Regions from separate parts of the Massilia phyllosphaerae genome, predicted to be linked through region 1. Evidence: predicted binding sites of a transcription regulator. Region 1 holds the regulator's gene; the other holds the start of a gene.
What was found. Region 1 encodes sigma-54, which starts transcription at its own class of promoters, with help from an activator protein. Its sites were predicted from a motif close to TGGCANGNAANCTGCTTT; they were not measured.

Region 1 (8,761 bases):
AACGCCAGGGCGGCAAGGACGATCAAGAACGACATGCGGTCTCCTTCAGCTGGCGCAGGCGGCGCGCCTTCAGGTCCGCGATGCGGTCGTCGTCCCAGGTGTAGAAGCCCTGGCCGCTGGCGGCGCCGCGCTCGCCCTTGTCCACGTGGTCACGCATCAGGTCGAGCACGTCCTCGTCCTTGGCCAGTGCGGGCATCAGGTTGGCGCCGATCCCCGCCAGGGTGTGCAGGCCGCCCAGGTCGGCGCTTTCGAACGGCCCCATGATGCTGTAGCGGCGTCCGAGGCAGGCTTTCATCACGGCGTCCACGGTCGCCGGCGTGGCCGCACCCGAGCGCACGATGTGCAGGGCTTCGCGCAGCACGGCGAATTGCAGGCGGTTGCCGATGAAGCCCGGGATCGCGGCCTGCAGCACCACCGGTTCGGCCTCGATGCCCGCCAGCAGCCGCACGCTGCGGTCGACCACGGCGGCGTCGGTGGCGCTGCCCGGCACCACCTCGACCAGCGGGATCGCATGCGGCGGATTCCAGAAGTGGGCGACCAGAAAGCGTGCGCGCCGCTGCATGTGTGCGGCCAGGGCGTCCGGCGGAAAACCGCTGGTGTTGCTGGCGATGATGGCATCCGGCGCCAGCACGGCTTCCAGCTGCGCATACAGCGCGTGCTTGGCCGCCAGCACCTCGGGGATCGCCTCGATCACGAGGGCGGCGCCGGCCAGCGCATCGAGTGTGCCGGCGACGCGCAGGCGCGCCAGTGCGCCATCGCGCCCTGCCCTGTCAATGACGCCGGCGTCCAGCAGCTCGGCCAGGATGCCGGCCGCCACGGCCGGGATGCCGGCGGCGCGCTCCGCGCTGGACTCCACCACCACCACCGCGTGGCCGGCCAGCGCGAACTTGGTAGCGATGCCGACGCCCATCAGGCCGCCGCCGGCCACGCCGACGATTTCTTCGTATGCCATATGTCTTGCTCCTCTCAGAAAAACTCGTCCAGCAGGCGGTAGAAGGCCGTGCGCGCCGGGTCGGGCTGCGTACCGTACGCGCGCAGGAAAGGCGCGACCCACTCGGGTCCCAGCACCTCTCTGATGTCGCGCGTGGCCAGCGCCAGGTCTTGCCAGCGGTCGGCCACGCCGAGGCGTCCGCAGTCGATCCAGCCTGCCACGTCAGCATCCTGCACGATCAGGTTCGTCAGGCAGGCGTCGCCGTGCGTGACCACCAGGTCCTCGCGCGCCGGGGCCTGCGCCTGCAGGCGCGCGAACAGGTCGGCCGGCGCCAGGTCGCGATGCGCCTCGTCGAGGTCGTCCGCGTCGACCAGACCGGCCTGCAGGCGCGCGCCAGCAAGGCCGATGCGCTGCGCGGCGCGGTGGGCGAACGGGCAGCCGGCGGGGTCCAGCGCATGCAGGCGGCGCAGCGCCTCAGCCATCAGGCGCACTTTGATCGCGGGGTCAAACGCGGCGTCTTCCAGGTTGCGTCCGGGCAGTTCGCCCAGCAGCATCCAGTACTGCCCTGCCTCTTCCGCCCACTCGCGTACCGGCGCGCAGGGGATGCCGGCGGCGGCCAGCCAGCGCAGGCGTTCGGCTTCGCCCGGCAGTTCGGCCAGCAGCCCGGCCGGTTCGGTCTTGAGGTACAGCGACGGCTGGCCGGGCGCATCGAGCCGGAACACCGACGCTGCCGAACAGCCCGCGAGCGCTTCGGTCCAGCGGTAGCCCTGCAGGCGTGCGCGCCAGCCGGCCGGCGGCTGAAGTAAGGTGGAGTCCACGGCGCTAGTCGAGATGGCGCAGCGGATGGGCATGCGCCGGCCACACCGGCGCGAAGAAGTCCGCCACCATCCCGGGCGTGACCTGCGCCAGCGCCGGCGGATTCCACCGTGGCGCATTGTCCTTGTCGATGACGAGGGCGCGCACGCCTTCCAGGATCTCGCCATGCTCGAAGGTGCGGCGCACCAGCGCGCGTTCCAGGCGCAGGCAATCGGCCACGCCGAGCGAAGCGCCGCGCACCAGCAGTTCGGCAGTCACGCACATCATCAGCGGCGAGCGCTGGCGCATCGCGCCCAGCGCCTTGTGCGCGAACGGGTCGGTTTCCCGTTCGAGTGCAGCCATGGTGTCCGCCACCGAGGCGGCGCCGAAGCAGCGGTCGATCAGGTCGCGCTGCGCCTGCAGTTCGCTGCTGCCGGCCTGGCCGGCGAACGGTGCGGCAAAGGCGCGGATCGCAGCGGGCACATCGGCGCCGGGCGTCGACGCCAGCAGCGCATCCAGGGCCGGCAGCTGCGCCGACGGGACGAACACGTCGGCCAGACCCACGTAGAGCGCGTCGGCGGCGCCGATGGTGGCGCCGGTCAGGCCGAGGTACCAGCCCAGCCGCCCCGGCGCGTGCGACAGGAAATGGCTGCCGCCGACATCGGGGAACATGCCGATGTTTACTTCGGGCATCGCCATTTTCGTGCGCTCGGTCACGATGCGCAGCGCGCACTCCGGGCCGCCCTGGGAAATGCCCATGCCGCCGCCCATCACCACGCCGTCCATCAGCGCAATATACGGTTTCGGATAGAAATGAATCAGGTGATTCAGCGCGTATTCTTCGGTGAAGAAATCCTCGAGCAGCGCGCTGCCGCCCTGCGGCGGAAGCTGCCCGACCTGGTGAAAGAAGCGGATGTCGCCGCCGGCGCACAGGGCTTTTTCGCTGCTGCTGCGGATGAGCACCGCCGCCACGGCAGGTTCGTCGCGCCAGGCCAGCAGCGCGTCGGTCAATGCCCGCACCATGTCGAGCGACAGCGAATTCAGGGCTTTCGGCCGGTTCAGGGTAATGATGCCGGTGCCATTGGCGATCCGGGTCTCCACGGTGTCACTCATGTTATTTTTTATGGATTTTAAAATAACATTGTAACGTGCAGAGCGCGCCAAGAAGCAAAAAGGGCGCCCCATGCGCCCTTAGTCTACGGTGCTTCAGCCGGCAGTCTATGCCGTGGCCGGAGCCTCGTCTCCTCCTTCTTCAGTCAGGCGCTTGAGCGCGGTGTGACTGTGATTTTGCAGCATCTGTTTGTATTTGACGACCTGGCGGTCGAGGCGGTCCATCAACATGTCGATCGCGGCATACAGGTCATGCGCGGCGCTCGTGATATGGAGGATCTTGCCGGCAACACGCAGGTTGATCTCGGCCTTCTGGCGTTTGTCTTTCTGGGTAAGATTGTCGATGCAGAGGATGACGTGGGAGTCGATCACTTGATCGAAATGGCGGGTAATGCGTTCCAGCTTGTTCTGCACGTATTCACGGATGGCCGGGGTGACATCGAGATGATGACCACTGATGGTGAGATTCATACACACTCCTCCTGAAAATGCGCGGCTGTCCGAACGCTGATAAAAAGTGCGCGCAGCGGACAGCTGCTGTTACAGAGATTTGCGGAGGCTGACGGGCGGGATTTTTAACGCTTCGCGATACTTTGCGACCGTACGGCGCGCAATGACCATTCCCTGTTCCCCCAGCATTTCCGCGATCTTGCTATCGGATAATGGATTCTTGGGGTCTTCGGCTCCTGTGAGTTGCACGATGAGCGCACGAATCGCCGTCGAGGAGGCTTCGCCCCCTGCTTCGGTCGCCACGTGGCTCCCAAAAAAGTACTTCAGCTCGAACATGCCGTGCGGTGTCAGCATGTATTTCTGCGTTGTTACGCGAGAGATTGTGCTCTCGTGTAGACCTAGTGTATCAGCTATCTCGCGTAAAACAAGGGGCCGCATGGCAACCGCGCCGTGCGAGAAGAAGTTGCGCTGGCGGTCGACGATGGCCTGGGCCACGCGCAGGATGGTGTCGAAACGCTGGCGCATGTTCTTGATGAGCCACTTCGCTTCCTGCAGTTGCGCGCCCAGCTGGGTCTCCGATTTGCCCTGCTTGAGCGCCTGCGCGTACAGGGTGTTGACGCGCAGGCGCGGCATCACTTCGGGGTTCAGCTGCACGCTCCAGCCGTCCTTGGCGCGGCGCACGATCACGTCCGGCACCACATAGTCCGACACGTCGGAAGCGAAGGCCGCGCCCGGGTGCGGATTGCACTGGCGGATGACGGCCTGGGCTTCGCGCAAGTCTTCGTCGTCGCAGTCGAGCGCTTTTTTCAGCTTGTTGAATTCGCGCTGCGCGAACCAGGTGAGATACTTTTCGACGATGGTCAGCGCCATGCGCCGCGTGACCAGCGGCACGCCCGGCATGCGGCGGATCTGCAGCGCCAGGCACTCGGCCGCGCTGCGCGCCCCCACGCCCGGCGGGTCCATGCTCTGCACCATCGCCAGCGCGGTGCGCAGCTCGTCGAATTCGATTTCCAGCTCTTCCGGCAGGCGCGCGTAGATGTCGTCCAGCGCTTCTTCGAGGTAGCCGTTGTCGTCGAGCGCGTCGACCACCAGCTCGACCAGCGCACAGTCGCGCGCCGCGCTGCAGGTCATGCGCACCTGTTCCATCAAGTGTTCGCGCAGGGTGACCGGGCTGGCTTCCAGCTGCGGGCGGCCATCTTCGTCGTCGCCGCCGCTGCCGCGGCCGGGCTCGCCCCAGTCGCCGCCATCGCCGTCGCCGCCGCCCCCGTCTTCTGCGCCGCCTTCCGGCGCGTCGCCTTCGCTGCCGCTGCCGCTGCCGCTGCCGTTGCCCTCTTCCCCATTCGCGGTCTGGCCTGGCGCCGGAGCCTCGCCCGGCGTGGCGGCATTGTGGTTGATGGCGCCGTCGGCCAGCAGGCGTACCGAACGGTCGAGCGGATCGTCGAGCCGCTCGAGCAGCGGGTTATCGCTCAGGACCTGCTCGATCTCCTGGTGCAGTTCGAGGGTGGACAGCTGCAGCAGCCGGATCGACTGCTGCAGCTGCGGGGTCAGTGCAAGGTGCTGTGATGTCTTGAGTTGCAGCGTCTGTTTCATGACTACATCCGGAAATGTTCACCCAGGTAGACGCGGCGGACCGATTCATTGGCGATGATATCGTCGGGGCGTCCGGATGCGAGCACCGCGCCCTGGTTGATGATGTAAGCGCGGTCGCAGATACCGAGCGTCTCGCGCACGTTGTGGTCCGTGATCAGGACGCCGATGCCGCGCTCCTTCAGGAAGCGCACGATGCGCTGGATCTCGATCACCGCGATCGGATCGACGCCGGCGAACGGTTCGTCGAGCAGCACGAAGCGCGGGTTGGTCGCCAGCGCGCGCGCGATCTCGACGCGGCGCCGCTCGCCGCCCGACAGCGACAGCGCCGGGTTCTCGCGCAGCTTCTCGATCTGCAGTTCGGCCAGCAGTTCGTTCAGGCGCTCGGTGATGCGCGCCTTGGACAAGGCCTTGCCGTTCTCGCGCTGCAGTTCCAGCACGGCGCGGATGTTTTCCTCGACCGTCAGCTTGCGGAACACCGAGGCTTCCTGCGGCAGGTAGGACAGGCCGAGCAAGGCGCGGCGGTGGATCGGCAGGCCGGTGACGTCGTTGCCGTTGATGTCGATGCTGCCGGCGTCCGAGGGCACCAGGCCGACGATCATGTAGAACGAGGTGGTCTTGCCGGCGCCGTTCGGCCCCAGCAGGCCGACCACTTCGCCGCAGGCGACCTGCAGCGAGACGTCGCGGACCACCAGGCGCTTGCCGTAGCTTTTCTGGAGGCCCTTGGCGGTAAGGGTGCTGCTGCCGGCCTGGATGGCGGTGGCTTCTGCGCGTAATTCCATTATTGCTTTCCTGAAGACGAAGACGACTCTGCCGCATTGCCCGCGGCCGGCGCCGGGGTGGTGGCCGGTGCGGCCGCGGCGCCGCGGCGCGGTGCCAGGATCAGCGTGTTGCGGCCCTGTCCCGGCGTGCTCTGGCCACCGGCGTTGCCGCCGACGTTCGCCTGTTCGGTGCGGTTGTCGTAGGAGATGAAGGCGCCGTTCACCTCGCTCGACAGGCGGCCGTTCTCGAGCTGGCGGACGGTGGCGTCAGAAAACAGCTTCACGAGTTCGGTGCGCTCGTCGTATTCGATGCGCTGGGCCTGGCCCTCGACCCACAGGTTGGGGCCGCCGTCGCGCTTCTGGCGGAAGCTGGCGACCTTGCCCGGCGCCGCCGTCAGGGTCAGGACCATGTAGCCTTCGGGCGATTCCTTGAGCACCGCCTTGTCCGACTTGACCGTCAGGGTGCCGCGCGTGAGCACCACCCGGCCGGTCAGGGTGCGGATCTGGGTGACTTCGTCGATGTGGGCCTGGTCGAACTCGATGGCGGCCTGCTTTTGCGCATCCGCGCGCTCGGCCGCGGCGTTCAGGGCCGCCAGCGACAGCGCGACGACGGCGATTGTTTTTTTCATTGGATGCAGATCCTTGTAGATATCAGCGTGCCGCGGCCGGCGCCGGCGCGGCCGCGGCGGTGGCCGCGGTCTTGCGCAGCGGCTGGTAGATCATGGTGCCGCGGCCCTTGCCCGGCACGCTGGCGCCGGTGGGGTCGTTGTACCCGACCAGCAGTTCCTTGCGGCTGTCGTAGGCGATGTATTCGCTGTCCATTTCCTGGGTCACCGTCGGGCCTTCGCTCTGTTTGATGACGGCCTTCGAGAACAGTTTTACCAGTTCGGCGCGGTCGTCGTATTCGATGCGCTCGGCGCGTCCTTCGAACCACTGGTCGGGACCGCGGTCGCTCTTCTGGCGGAAGCTCACGAACTTGCCCGGCGCCGCGGTCAGGGTCAGGTAACTGTAGCCGTCGGGCGTTTCGGTGGCCACCGCCTTGTCGGCCATGACCGTGAGCGTGCCGCGGGTCAGCACCACGCCGCCGGTGAAGGTGCGGGTCTGGGTGGCCTCGTCGATGTGGGCATCGGCGAACTTGATGGAAGTCGGCTTGAGCGAATCCGCCCGTTCCGCCGATGCCTGCAGGCTGGCCAGGGCCAGGGGCAGGAACAGTGCTGCGGTGGCAAAGATCTTGTTCATTGGATGCTGTTCCTCATTGCGTGCATATCAGCGTGCGCTGCGTGGCGGGAAGACGATCTTCCCGCGCCCGCCCAGCTCCACCTGTTGCGTGGCGTTGTTGGCGACCATGCCGACGCCGTGCGCGGTCGCCGTGCCCACCTTCATTTCGATCGCCCGGTCGGTCTTCGCGATGTCCTCGTCGGGCAGGAAGGTCAGCGCCTCGGTGCGCACCCGCAGCGGCCGGGCGTTGGCGGCGCCGGGCCGCTGGATGTCGACGTCGCCGCTCAGGTCGACCTGGTTCTGGTTCTGGCTGACCAGCGCGTGCTGGGCGGTCATGGTCATCGGCGGATGCTCGGTGTTCAGGCCCTGCACCACCGGTTTATCGATCACCGAGCTGTTGTCGGCCGGGCGGTGGGTCAGGCGCTCGCCCGAGATCACGTAGCGCGGCTTGCCGGTTTCGGCCATGCGCACGAAGCTGAAGTTCTCGACGATGTAGTCGGGATCGTTGCCCACGTTGACCGGTCCGACGCCGCCGTCGCTGCTCATGATCTGCAGCAGCCAGAAGCTGCCGAAGGCAAGGAACAGGGCGCTCAGCATCAGGGCCAGGAGCTTGCCCCGGTGCGCGGTCCGTTTGTACTGTGCCATGACGTTATCCGTTATCCGTCCGTTCGATCAACCGAAATACGGCGCGAGCGCCTGGTCGTAGGTGCCCTGGGCGCGCATCACCAGGTCGCATACTTCGCGCACGGCGCCGCGTCCGCCCGGGTTCCTGGTCACGTAGTGCGCGCGGTGCTGCACTTCCGGGTGGCCGCTCGGCACCGTGACCGCGAAGCCGACGCGGGTGAGCAGCGGCAGGTCGATCACGTCGTCGCCGATGTAGCCGCATTCCTCGGCCGTCACCCCGGTCTTCTCGAGCAGCTCGGCAAACGCGATGCGCTTGTCGTGCTGGCCCTGGAACACGTGGGTGATCCCGAGGTCGGCCGCGCGCTTGACGACGATCGGCGAATTCCTGGCGCTGATGATCGCCGTGCGCACGCCAGTGCGGTTCAGCAGCTGGATGCCGAGGCCGTCCAGCACGAAGAAGGTCTTGGTGATTTCGCCGTCGGCGTTGTAGGTCAGGCTGCCGTCGGTCAATACGCCGTCGACGTCGAAGATCATGACCTTGACACGCGCCGCGCGTTCCATGTGGGCCAGCGGAGTCACCATCAGATCACCTTGGCGCGGGTCAGGTCGTGGATGTGCAGCGCACCGACCAGTTTATCGTCGGCGTCGACCACCAGCATCTGGTTGATGCGGAACTCTTCCATCACGGCGACGGCGTCGACCGCCAGCTGCTCCGGATGAATGCGGCGCGGATCGGCATGCATGACGTCGCGGATCACGACCTTGCTGAAATCCTGGACCTTGGCGATCAGGCGGCGCAGGTCGCCGTCGGTGAACACGCCGACCGGACGGCCATCGGCGTCGACGACCGCGGTCATGCCCATGCCCTTGTTCGAGATTTCGAGCAGCGCATCGAGGAGGAGCGCGTCGGGCGCGACCTTCGGCACCGCGTCGCCGCTGCGCATCACATCAAGCACGCGCGTCAGCAGCCTGCGGCCCAGCGCGCCGCCCGGGTGCGACAAGGCGAAATCCTCGGACTTGAAGCCGCGCAGCTCGAGCAGCGCCACCGCCAGGGCGTCGCCCAGCGCCAAAGTGACCGTGGTGCTGGCGGTCGGCGCCAGGTTCAACGGGCAGGCCTCCTTCTCGACCGAGACGTCGAGGTGCACGTCGGCGATGGTCGCCAGGCGCGATTCCGGCTTGCCGGTCATCGCGATCACGGGCACGCCCATGCGCTTGACCGCCGGGATCACCACCGCCAGCTCGCTGCTCTCGCCGGAATACGAAATCGCGATCAGCACGTCCTGGG
Region 2 (8,761 bases), on a different contig from region 1:
CGGCCTGGCGCGCCGCGCGCGAAATCGTGATTTCGCCGGACTCGAGCGGTTCGCGCAGCACTTCCAGCACCTTGCGGTCGAACTCGGGCAATTCGTCGAGGAAGAGTACGCCGTGGTGCGCTAAAGATATTTCTCCAGGACGCGGATTGGCGCCCCCGCCGACCAGCGCCACGCCCGAGCTGGTGTGGTGCGGGCTGCGAAACGGCCGGCGCCGCCACTGCGCAATCGAAAAGCTGCCGGCCAGCGACTGGATCGCGGCCGTTTCCAGCGCCTCGTCCTCATGCATCGGCGGCAGCAGGCCGGGAAAGCGCGAGGCCAGCATGCTCTTGCCGGCCCCGGGCGGACCGATCAAGAGGGCCGAATGCAGGCCGGCCGCCGCCACTTCCAGCGCGCGCTTGACCAGCTGCTGGCCCTTGACCTCGGCAAAGTCGGGATACACCGGCATGGTGTCGGGCAGGGCGGGGCGGTAGCGCGCCAGGCGCCCATCGTCGCCCTTGGCGGCAAAGTGGGCGCAGACCTCCAGCAGCGTGCGCGCCGGGTAGATGGCGGCATCGGTGACCAGCGACGCTTCGTCGGCATTCGCCTGCGGCAGGACGAAGGCGCGGGCCTGGCCGCCGCTGCGGTGCATGGCGAAACTCATGGCCAGCGCGCCACGCACCGGGCGCAGTTCGCCGGACAGCGACAGTTCGCCGGCGAATTCGTAGCGGTCGAGTTCCTCCCTCGGGATCTGTTCGGACGCGGCCAGGATGCCGAGCGCGATCGGCAGGTCGAAGCGGCCGGATTCCTTGGGCAGCTCGGCCGGCGCCAGGTTGATCGTGATGCGCCGGTTGGGCATGTCGAAGCCGGAATTCTGGAGCGCGGCGCGGACCCGGTCCTTGGCTTCGCGCACTTCGGTATCGGGCAGGCCGATCAGGTGGATGCCGGGCAGGCCGTTGGCCAGGTGGACCTCGACGCTGACGGCCGGCGCCTGCATGCCCGCCAGGGCGCGGCTGCGTAAGACGGCAAAGCTCATGGGTTTCCTCGTGAGTGCTGGACTCGCGAGATGGTGCGCGTTGCGTGGCATCCAGCCTTGAGGGTAACCAAACGTGCTCGGCGGCGGCTATCATGGCGGCCATGCCGAGACTGATCCTCACCTGCGTCATCCTGGGCGTGCTGTTCTGCACGCTGTGGACACCTGCGTTCTTCGTCGCGCGCCACTTCTGGCGCAAGGGGGACTGGGGGGCGCTGCGCGCGCTGAAGGTGCTGTGCCCGCTCCAGCTGGTGCTGGCGGGCGGATTGATCTTTGCGGCCGATGCCGCCGGCTACACCAACCCGGCCGGCTACAGCATTGCCATCATCGTCGGCGTGAGCCTGGCGGGTGCGGCGGCATTCGGGGCCTGGCGCCTGCTGCTGAGGTTCATCGCACGCTGATGGGGCGCCGAGCGTCTAACAACACCTCCTGAAGGCGTTGCTAGACGCTCGTCTCTTCACTCACACCTTGGATTCGGAGGCGGCCAGCTTCGCTTCCAGCTGGGCCACGCGCGATTCCAGTGCTTCCAGCTTGGCGCGCGTCTTGGCCAGCACCTGGGCCTGGATATCGAATTCCTCGCGCGTGACCAGGTCCAGCTTCGAAAAGCCCTGGGTCATCATCGCCTTGACGTTGCGCTCGATGTCCTTGGCCGGCGAACTATCGATCGCCTGGTTGATCTTGCCCTGCAGATCGTTAAAAAAGTTGTTCATTTGACTCTCTTCCTCATGTCCGATGTGGTGCGCACCGGCGCGGTGCGAGCGTGCCTGAATTGGTGCGCGCACTGGTTTGGCGCACAACGACAACACATCGTTTGTTTTTTTGAAACCTGAATGTGGGGGATTGGCCCGCGAAAAACAAGGAGCGCCTGCTCTTGTTCAAGGTGGCACGCATCCTGCTAAAGCATACATAAAACATAAAAAGGTACAGATTCAATTGTAAACCGCCTTTACAGAATCCGTTCAACAACAAGGGGAAATGTAATGAAGCGTCTGAGCAGCAAGTGGTTTCAAGCATCTTTTCTAGGCGCAAGCCTGTGGACACTCACGATCGGTGTGGCGGGCGCCCAAGAACAACCGCCCGAACATCAAGTGAGTTTCAATGCCGCGGTAACCAGCGATTACCGCTACCGCGGCCTGTCCCAATCCCGCCTCGACCCTGCACTGCAGGGCGGCGCCGACTACGTGCACAACCCGACCGGTCTGTACGTAGGCACCTGGCTGTCCACCATCAAGTGGACCAAAGACCTGGGTGGTGACGGCAATGTTGAATGGGACATTTACGGTGGCAAACGTGGCAACCTGAGCGACGACATTACCTATGACGTCGGCGGACTCTACTACTTCTACCCGAATAACAGCCTGACGCCCAACGCCAACACGTTCGAACTCTACGGCCAGCTCGGCTATGGCCCGGCCTACATCAAGTATTCGCATTCGCTGACCAACCTGTTCGGCACCGCAAACAGCAAACAGAGTGGTTACGTCGACATCGGCGCCAACGTCGATCTCGGCAGCGGCTTCACCCTGAACCTGCATGCCGGCCACCAGGAAGTGCGGCATAACGGTCTCTATTCCTATAGCGACTACAAGGTCGGCGTCACCAAGGACTTCGGGATTGCCTCGGTGGCGCTGGCGTATATCAAGGCCAATACCGATGGCTACCTGAGCCCGTCGGGGGAAAACCTCGGCAAGTCAGCGGCTTTGCTGACTGTTTCAAAAACTTTCTGAAAGAGGCAATCGTATGAAAATGATCACCGCCATCATCAAACCCTTCAAGCTCGACGAGGTGCGTGAAGCCTTGTCCGAGATCAACGTGCAGGGCATCACGGTGACCGAAGTGAAGGGTTTCGGCCGCCAGAAGGGTCATACCGAACTGTACCGCGGCGCGGAGTACGTGGTCGACTTCCTGCCGAAGACCAAGATCGAGGCGGCGGTCGACGACGCCATCGTCGACCAGGTGATCGACACGATTCAGAGCGCGGCACGCACCGGCAAGATCGGTGACGGCAAAATTTTCGTCTCCAATCTGGAGCAGGTAATCCGTATCCGTACCGGCGAGACCGGCAACGATGCGCTGTAAGGGGAAACCGATGACTCACACCATGACAAAACTGATCGCCGGCTTCACGATGGCGCTGGCACTCGGCAGTGCGTTGCCGGTGCTGGCCCAGGATGCCAAGCCGGCCACTGCCGCCCCGGCCGTGGAAGCGCAAGGGACTGCAGGGCCGACCTCGGCCGCACCGGCTGCAGCCGCAGCTGCCGCGCCGGCCGCCGCCGCACCGGCTGCCGCAGCGCCGGCTGCCGCAGCGCCGGCTGCCGCAGCGCCGGCTGCCGCACCGACCGCGCAGAAGGGCGACGTCGCCTGGATGTTCGTCGCCACCCTGCTGGTGATCATGATGACCATTCCGGGCCTGGCCCTGTTCTACGGCGGCCTGGTGCGCGCCAAGAACATGCTGTCCGTGCTGCTGCAGGTGTTCACGATCTTCTCGCTGATCATCGTCCTCTGGTGCCTGTACGGTTACTCGCTGGCCTTTACGGAGAACACGGCCTTCATCGGCGGTTTCGACCGCGCCTTCCTGAAGGGCATCTGGGATCCGGTCACGGCCACCTTCACGACCGCCGCCACCTTCAGCAAGGGCGTGGTGATTCCCGAGTTCATCTACGTGGCCTTCCAGGGCACCTTCGCCGCCATCACCTGCGGCCTGATCGTCGGCGCCTTCGCCGAGCGCGCGAAATTCGCCGCCGTGCTGGTGTTCATGGTCCTGTGGTTCACCTTCGGCTACCTGCCGGTCGCCCACATGGTCTGGTTCTGGACCGGTCCGGACGCGATCAAGGATGCCGCCACCCTGGCGACCGAATCCGCCAAGGCCGGCTGGCTGTGGCAGAAGGGCGCGCTCGACTTCGCGGGCGGTACCGTGGTGCACATCAATGCCGCCGTCGCCGGCCTGGTCGGTGCGATCCTGATCGGCAAGCGCGTCGGCTATGGCCGCGAATCGATGGCCCCGCACTCGCTGACCATGACCATGATCGGCGCTTCGCTGCTGTGGGTGGGCTGGTTCGGCTTCAACGCCGGTTCGGCCCTGGAAGCGGGCGACATTGCCGCCCTGGCGTTCGTCAACACCCTGCTGGCCACCGCCGCCGCCACCCTGTCCTGGCTGTTCGGCGAATGGATCACCAAGGGCAAGCCGTCGATGCTGGGTGCCGCTTCGGGCGCCGTCGCCGGCCTGGTTGCCATCACCCCGGCCTGCGGTTTCGTCGGCCCGATGGGCGGCCTGATCATCGGACTGGTGGCCGGCATCGTCTGCCTGTGGGGCGTGAACGGCCTGAAGCGCCTGATCGGCGCCGACGACTCGCTCGACGTGTTCGGCGTGCACGGCGTGGGCGGCATCCTGGGTGCATTGCTGACCGGCGTGTTCGCGGCGCCGCAGCTGGGCGGCCAGGGCATCTTCGACTACACCACCAACAAGATGTCGGCCGATGCGTACTCGATCGGCAGCCAGGTGCTGGTGCAGGCGGAAGCGATCGGCACCACCATCATCTGGTCGGCCGTCGTATCCTTCATCGCCTATAAGATCGTCGACGTCGTCATCGGCCTGCGCGTGGCCGAGGATGCCGAGCGCGAGGGCCTGGACATCACCAGCCATGGCGAGCAGGCTTATCACTCCTGATCGGCTGTTGCAGCTTAGTTAACAAAAGCGCCCCGCGGGGCGCTTTTTTCATGTCCTGCGGGTATCCGGCCTTTAAAATGTGTGGCATCACCCCAACCTGAACCAACCCATACCGCTAAGAAGCCCCAAGGACGTTAATACTATGGTTCCCCACCTCGCCACCGCCCTGACCGGTCCCCTGATGGACCTGGAAAAGAAAATTCTCGAAGCCACCCCCGCCATCGAGCGCTGGTTCCGCCTCGAGTGGCAGGAGCATACGCCGCCGTTTTATTGCTCGGTGGACTTGCGCAATGCCGGCTACAAGCTGGCGCCGGTGGACACCAACCTGTTCCCGGGCGGCTTCAACAACCTGTCGACCGAAATGCTGCCGCTGACCGTGCAGGCCGCGATGGCGGCGATCGACAAGTATTGTCCGGACGCGCGCAACCTGCTCCTGATCCCGGAAAGCCATACGCGCAACCCGTTCTACCTGCAGAACGTGCAGCGCCTGATGCAAATCTTCCGCCAGACCGGCCTGCACGTGCGCCTCGGTTCGCTGTCGCCGGACGTCACCCAGCCGACGCCGCTGGCGCTGCCGGACGGTAACATGCTGGTGGTCGAACCGCTGGTGCGCTCGGCCAACGGCCGCCGCGTCGGTTTGCAGGACTTTGACCCGTGCACCATCCTGCTGAACAACGATCTGTCGGCTGGTATTCCGTCGATCCTGGAAAACATCCACGAGCAGTCGCTGCTGCCGCCGGTGCACGCCGGCTGGGCCATGCGTCGCAAGAGCAACCACTTCAAGGCCTTCGACGAAGTCGCCAAGAAGTTCGGCAAGCTGATCGACATCGATCCGTGGATGGTCAACCCGCTGCACAGCAAGCTCGGCGAAGTGAACTTCCAGGAAGACGTGGGCATGGAAGCGCTGGCCGACAACGTGTCGGCGCTGCTGTCCAAGATCAAGAAGAAGTACAAGGAATACGGCATGAAGGATCAAAAACCCTTCGTCATCGTCAAGCCCGACGCCGGCACCTACGGCATGGGCATCATGACGGTGAAGGATGCCAGCGAGGTCAAGGACCTGAACCGCAAGCAGCGCAACAAGATGTCGGTGATCAAGGACGGCGTGGCGGTAACCGACGTCATGATCCAGGAAGGCGTGCCGACCTTCGAATCGATCAACGACGCGGTGGCCGAGCCGGTGGTGTACATGATCGACCGCTACGTGGTCGGCGGCTTCTACCGCGTGCACGCCGAGCGCGGCATCGACCAGAACCTGAATGCGCCGGGCTCGCAGTTCGTGCCGCTGGCGTTTGCCCAGCAGCACGCGATGCCGGACCTGAAGGCCAAGCCGGGGACGGCGGCGCCGAACCGTTTCTATGTGTACGGCGTGGTGGCAAGGCTGGCGCTGCTGGCGGCGTCACTGGAGCTGGAGCGTACCGATCCGGATCCGGAGATCTATTGATTGACATCGTAGCGTGGGCACCCTGTGCCCACGCGTGACGCAGGCACGGTGTTGGCCGTCATCGAAGGAAAGCCAACTCGATGCAAGCTTCCACGTGGGCACAGGGTGCGCACCCCACGTCCGGTCGACGTTCAGTCCTTGCGCGCCATATAGACGAAATGCGAGCGCAGCGGCGGTACCAGCGCCGTCAGCAGCTCGGGCACCAGCCATGGCAGGCGCGCGATCGCGCGGCTCAGCGGCGGCACCAGCATCAGCGTGCGGTAATGGCGCTTTTCGGCCGGCCAGAAACGCAGCAGTTCGACCTCGCTGACCTTGCGCACGTTGGGATTGCGTGGGTTGTTGTAGCGGAAATCGAAGATCATGGTCCAGCCGCCGGGACGCAGCACGCGCCACATCTCGGCCGCGAGCGCGCGCCGCATGTCTTCGTCGAGGATCGATGAAAATACGGTGTGGGCGCTGACCAGGTCGACGCTGTCGTCGGGGAAGGCGTCGAGCAGGCCGAGGTGCCAGCGCACGCTGGGCGCGGTTTGCACGCGGGCGCGGTCGAGCCGGTCCGGCTGCAGTTCGGTACCGGCCAGGCCGCCGGGCGTGGCGCCCCAGTCGATCAGCTGGCGCAGGAACAGGCCGTCGCCGCAGCCGACGTCGAGCGCGCGCAGCGTCGACAGATCCGGACCGACCGTCGCTGCCAGCAGCCTGGACAGTACACGCGCCCGCTGCGACGACTGGTGCACGATTTCCGGGCGGTGCCAGGCATAGCGCGCCAGCGCGGTGCCGCCATGCCACTGGCGATAGACATGGTTGATGCGTTCGTGCTCGGCCTGGTTCGTCATCGGTTCCTCCCAAGCCGTCATCTTCGCCAAGCACCTCGCATGCGCGCTTGAGAGACCGCAAACACGACCTGAATAGATGACTTTTTGCCAATAGGCATCGGCTGGGTTGACGCGACAGTCGCTTGCGGGTGCTTTCCGCGAGAATCCGTGTTTCCGGCTAAAATCAGGGCATTGCCTCGATTGGAACCCTCATGAAAATCGCTTTTCTCGCCGATCCGCTGTCCGGCTTCAAGACCTACAAGGATTCGACCTTCGCGATGATGCGCGAAGCGGCCGCCCGCGGCCACCGGATCTATGCCTTCGAACAGCGCCACATGGTGCTGGACCAGGGCGTGGTCAGCGCCGACGTCAGCGAGATCGCGCTGACCGGCGACGCCGACGACTGGTACCGCGTGCTCGGCACCGACAGCGTGCGCCTGTCCGAATTCGACGCCGTCCTGCAGCGCAAGGACCCGCCGTTCGACATGGAATACATCTACGGCACCTACCTGCTCGAGCTGGCCGAGCGCCAGGGCGCGCGCGTGTTCAACAAGCCGGCCGCCATCCGCGACCACAACGAAAAGCTGTCGATCGCCCAGTTCAGCCAGTACACCTCGCCGACGCTGGTGACCTCGTCCGGCACCCAGCTGCGCGCCTTCCACGCCGAGCACGGCGATGTCATCTTCAAGCCGCTGGACGGCATGGGCGGCGCCGGCATCTTCCGCGTCAAGGACGACGGCCTGAACCTCGGCTCGATCATCGAAACGCTCACCGACAACGGCGCGCGTACCATCATGGCCCAGAAATACATCCCGGCCATCGTCAAGGGCGACAAGCGGGTGCTCGTCATCGGCGGCAAGCCGGTGCCGTTCGCGCTGGCGCGCATCCCCCAGGGCGGGGAAGTGCGCGGCAACCTGGCCGCCGGCGGCCTGGGCGTGGCCCAGCCGATCACGGAACGCGAACGCGAAATCGCCGAGGCCCTGGGCCCGGTGCTGGCGGCGCGTGGCCTGTTGCTGGTAGGATTGGATGTGATCGGTGATTTCCTGACGGAAGTGAACGTTACCAGCCCGACCTGTTTCCAGGAGATCACCGACCAGACCGGCTTCAATGTGGCCGGGATGTTCATCGACGCACTGGAACAGGCGGTCACAGGAAACTGACATGGTAGGTATTCTGCTGATGACCCACGCACCGCTGGGTCAGGCATTCATCGCCGCGGTAGCACACGTGTTCCGCGGTCCCACGGAGTTGTTCGAAGCGATCGACGTGACGGCGGACCAGGACACCAATGAGGTCAACGAACTGGCGCGCCAGGCGATCAAGCGCCTCGACGACGGCGACGGCGTGCTGGTCATCACCGACATCAAGGGCGGCACGCCGTCCAATTGCTGCAACACGCTGGCGCAGGCCGGCCACGTGGAAGTCATCGCGGGCATCAGCCTGCCGATGCTGCTGCGCGCGATCACGTATCGGCGCGACACCCTCGACGTGGTGGTCGAGATGGCACTGGCGGGCGCGCAGAACGGCGCGGTCAGGGTCGACAACAGGATCCGGGTCGGCACCTGACCGGTCTTTTCAATTGGCGAGACGATAAAAAAACATGATTCAACAGGAACTCGAGATTATCAACAAGCTGGGCCTGCACGCCCGCGCCTCCGCCAAATTCACCCAGCTCGCCGCCCGCTACCAGAGCGACGTCTGGCTCACCCGCAATGCACGCCGCATCAACGCCAAGTCGATCATGGGCGTGATGATGCTGGCCGCCGGCAAGGGCGCCAAGGTGACGCTGGAAGCCGACGGTCCGGACGAGGAAGCGTGCATCGCCGCCCTGA

Region 2: U1H99_RS18915 (TorF family putative porin) is a predicted target of sigma-54. The motif match lies at 1,891-1,908, and genes of this name have one in related genera.

The regions. Positions count from the first base shown of each region.
Region 1 is NZ_JAXSQX010000008.1:235,259-244,019, forward strand. It holds gene U1H99_RS26165 (GntP family permease) at 1-35, opposite strand, end outside; gene U1H99_RS26170 (3-hydroxyacyl-CoA dehydrogenase family protein) at 23-952, opposite strand; gene U1H99_RS26175 (APH(3') family aminoglycoside O-phosphotransferase) at 967-1,749, opposite strand; gene U1H99_RS26180 (enoyl-CoA hydratase/isomerase family protein) at 1,754-2,839, opposite strand; gene hpf (ribosome hibernation-promoting factor, HPF/YfiA family) at 2,945-3,307, opposite strand; gene U1H99_RS26190 (RNA polymerase factor sigma-54) at 3,377-4,876, opposite strand; gene lptB (LPS export ABC transporter ATP-binding protein) at 4,879-5,655, opposite strand; gene lptA (lipopolysaccharide transport periplasmic protein LptA) at 5,655-6,263, opposite strand; gene lptA (lipopolysaccharide transport periplasmic protein LptA) at 6,286-6,873, opposite strand; gene lptC (LPS export ABC transporter periplasmic protein LptC) at 6,901-7,497, opposite strand; gene U1H99_RS26215 (KdsC family phosphatase) at 7,525-8,058, opposite strand; gene U1H99_RS26220 (KpsF/GutQ family sugar-phosphate isomerase) at 8,058-8,761, opposite strand, start outside.
Region 2 is NZ_JAXSQX010000004.1:680,558-689,318, reverse strand. It holds gene U1H99_RS18930 (YifB family Mg chelatase-like AAA ATPase) at 1-1,012, opposite strand, end outside; gene U1H99_RS18925 (hypothetical protein) at 1,114-1,410, shown strand; gene U1H99_RS18920 (accessory factor UbiK family protein) at 1,471-1,719, opposite strand; gene U1H99_RS18915 (TorF family putative porin) at 1,990-2,736, shown strand; gene U1H99_RS18910 (P-II family nitrogen regulator) at 2,750-3,088, shown strand; gene U1H99_RS18905 (ammonium transporter) at 3,111-4,676, shown strand; gene gshA (glutamate--cysteine ligase) at 4,819-6,120, shown strand; gene U1H99_RS18895 (class I SAM-dependent methyltransferase) at 6,252-6,950, opposite strand; gene gshB (glutathione synthase) at 7,142-8,089, shown strand; gene U1H99_RS18885 (PTS sugar transporter subunit IIA) at 8,091-8,495, shown strand; gene U1H99_RS18880 (HPr family phosphocarrier protein) at 8,530-8,761, shown strand, end outside.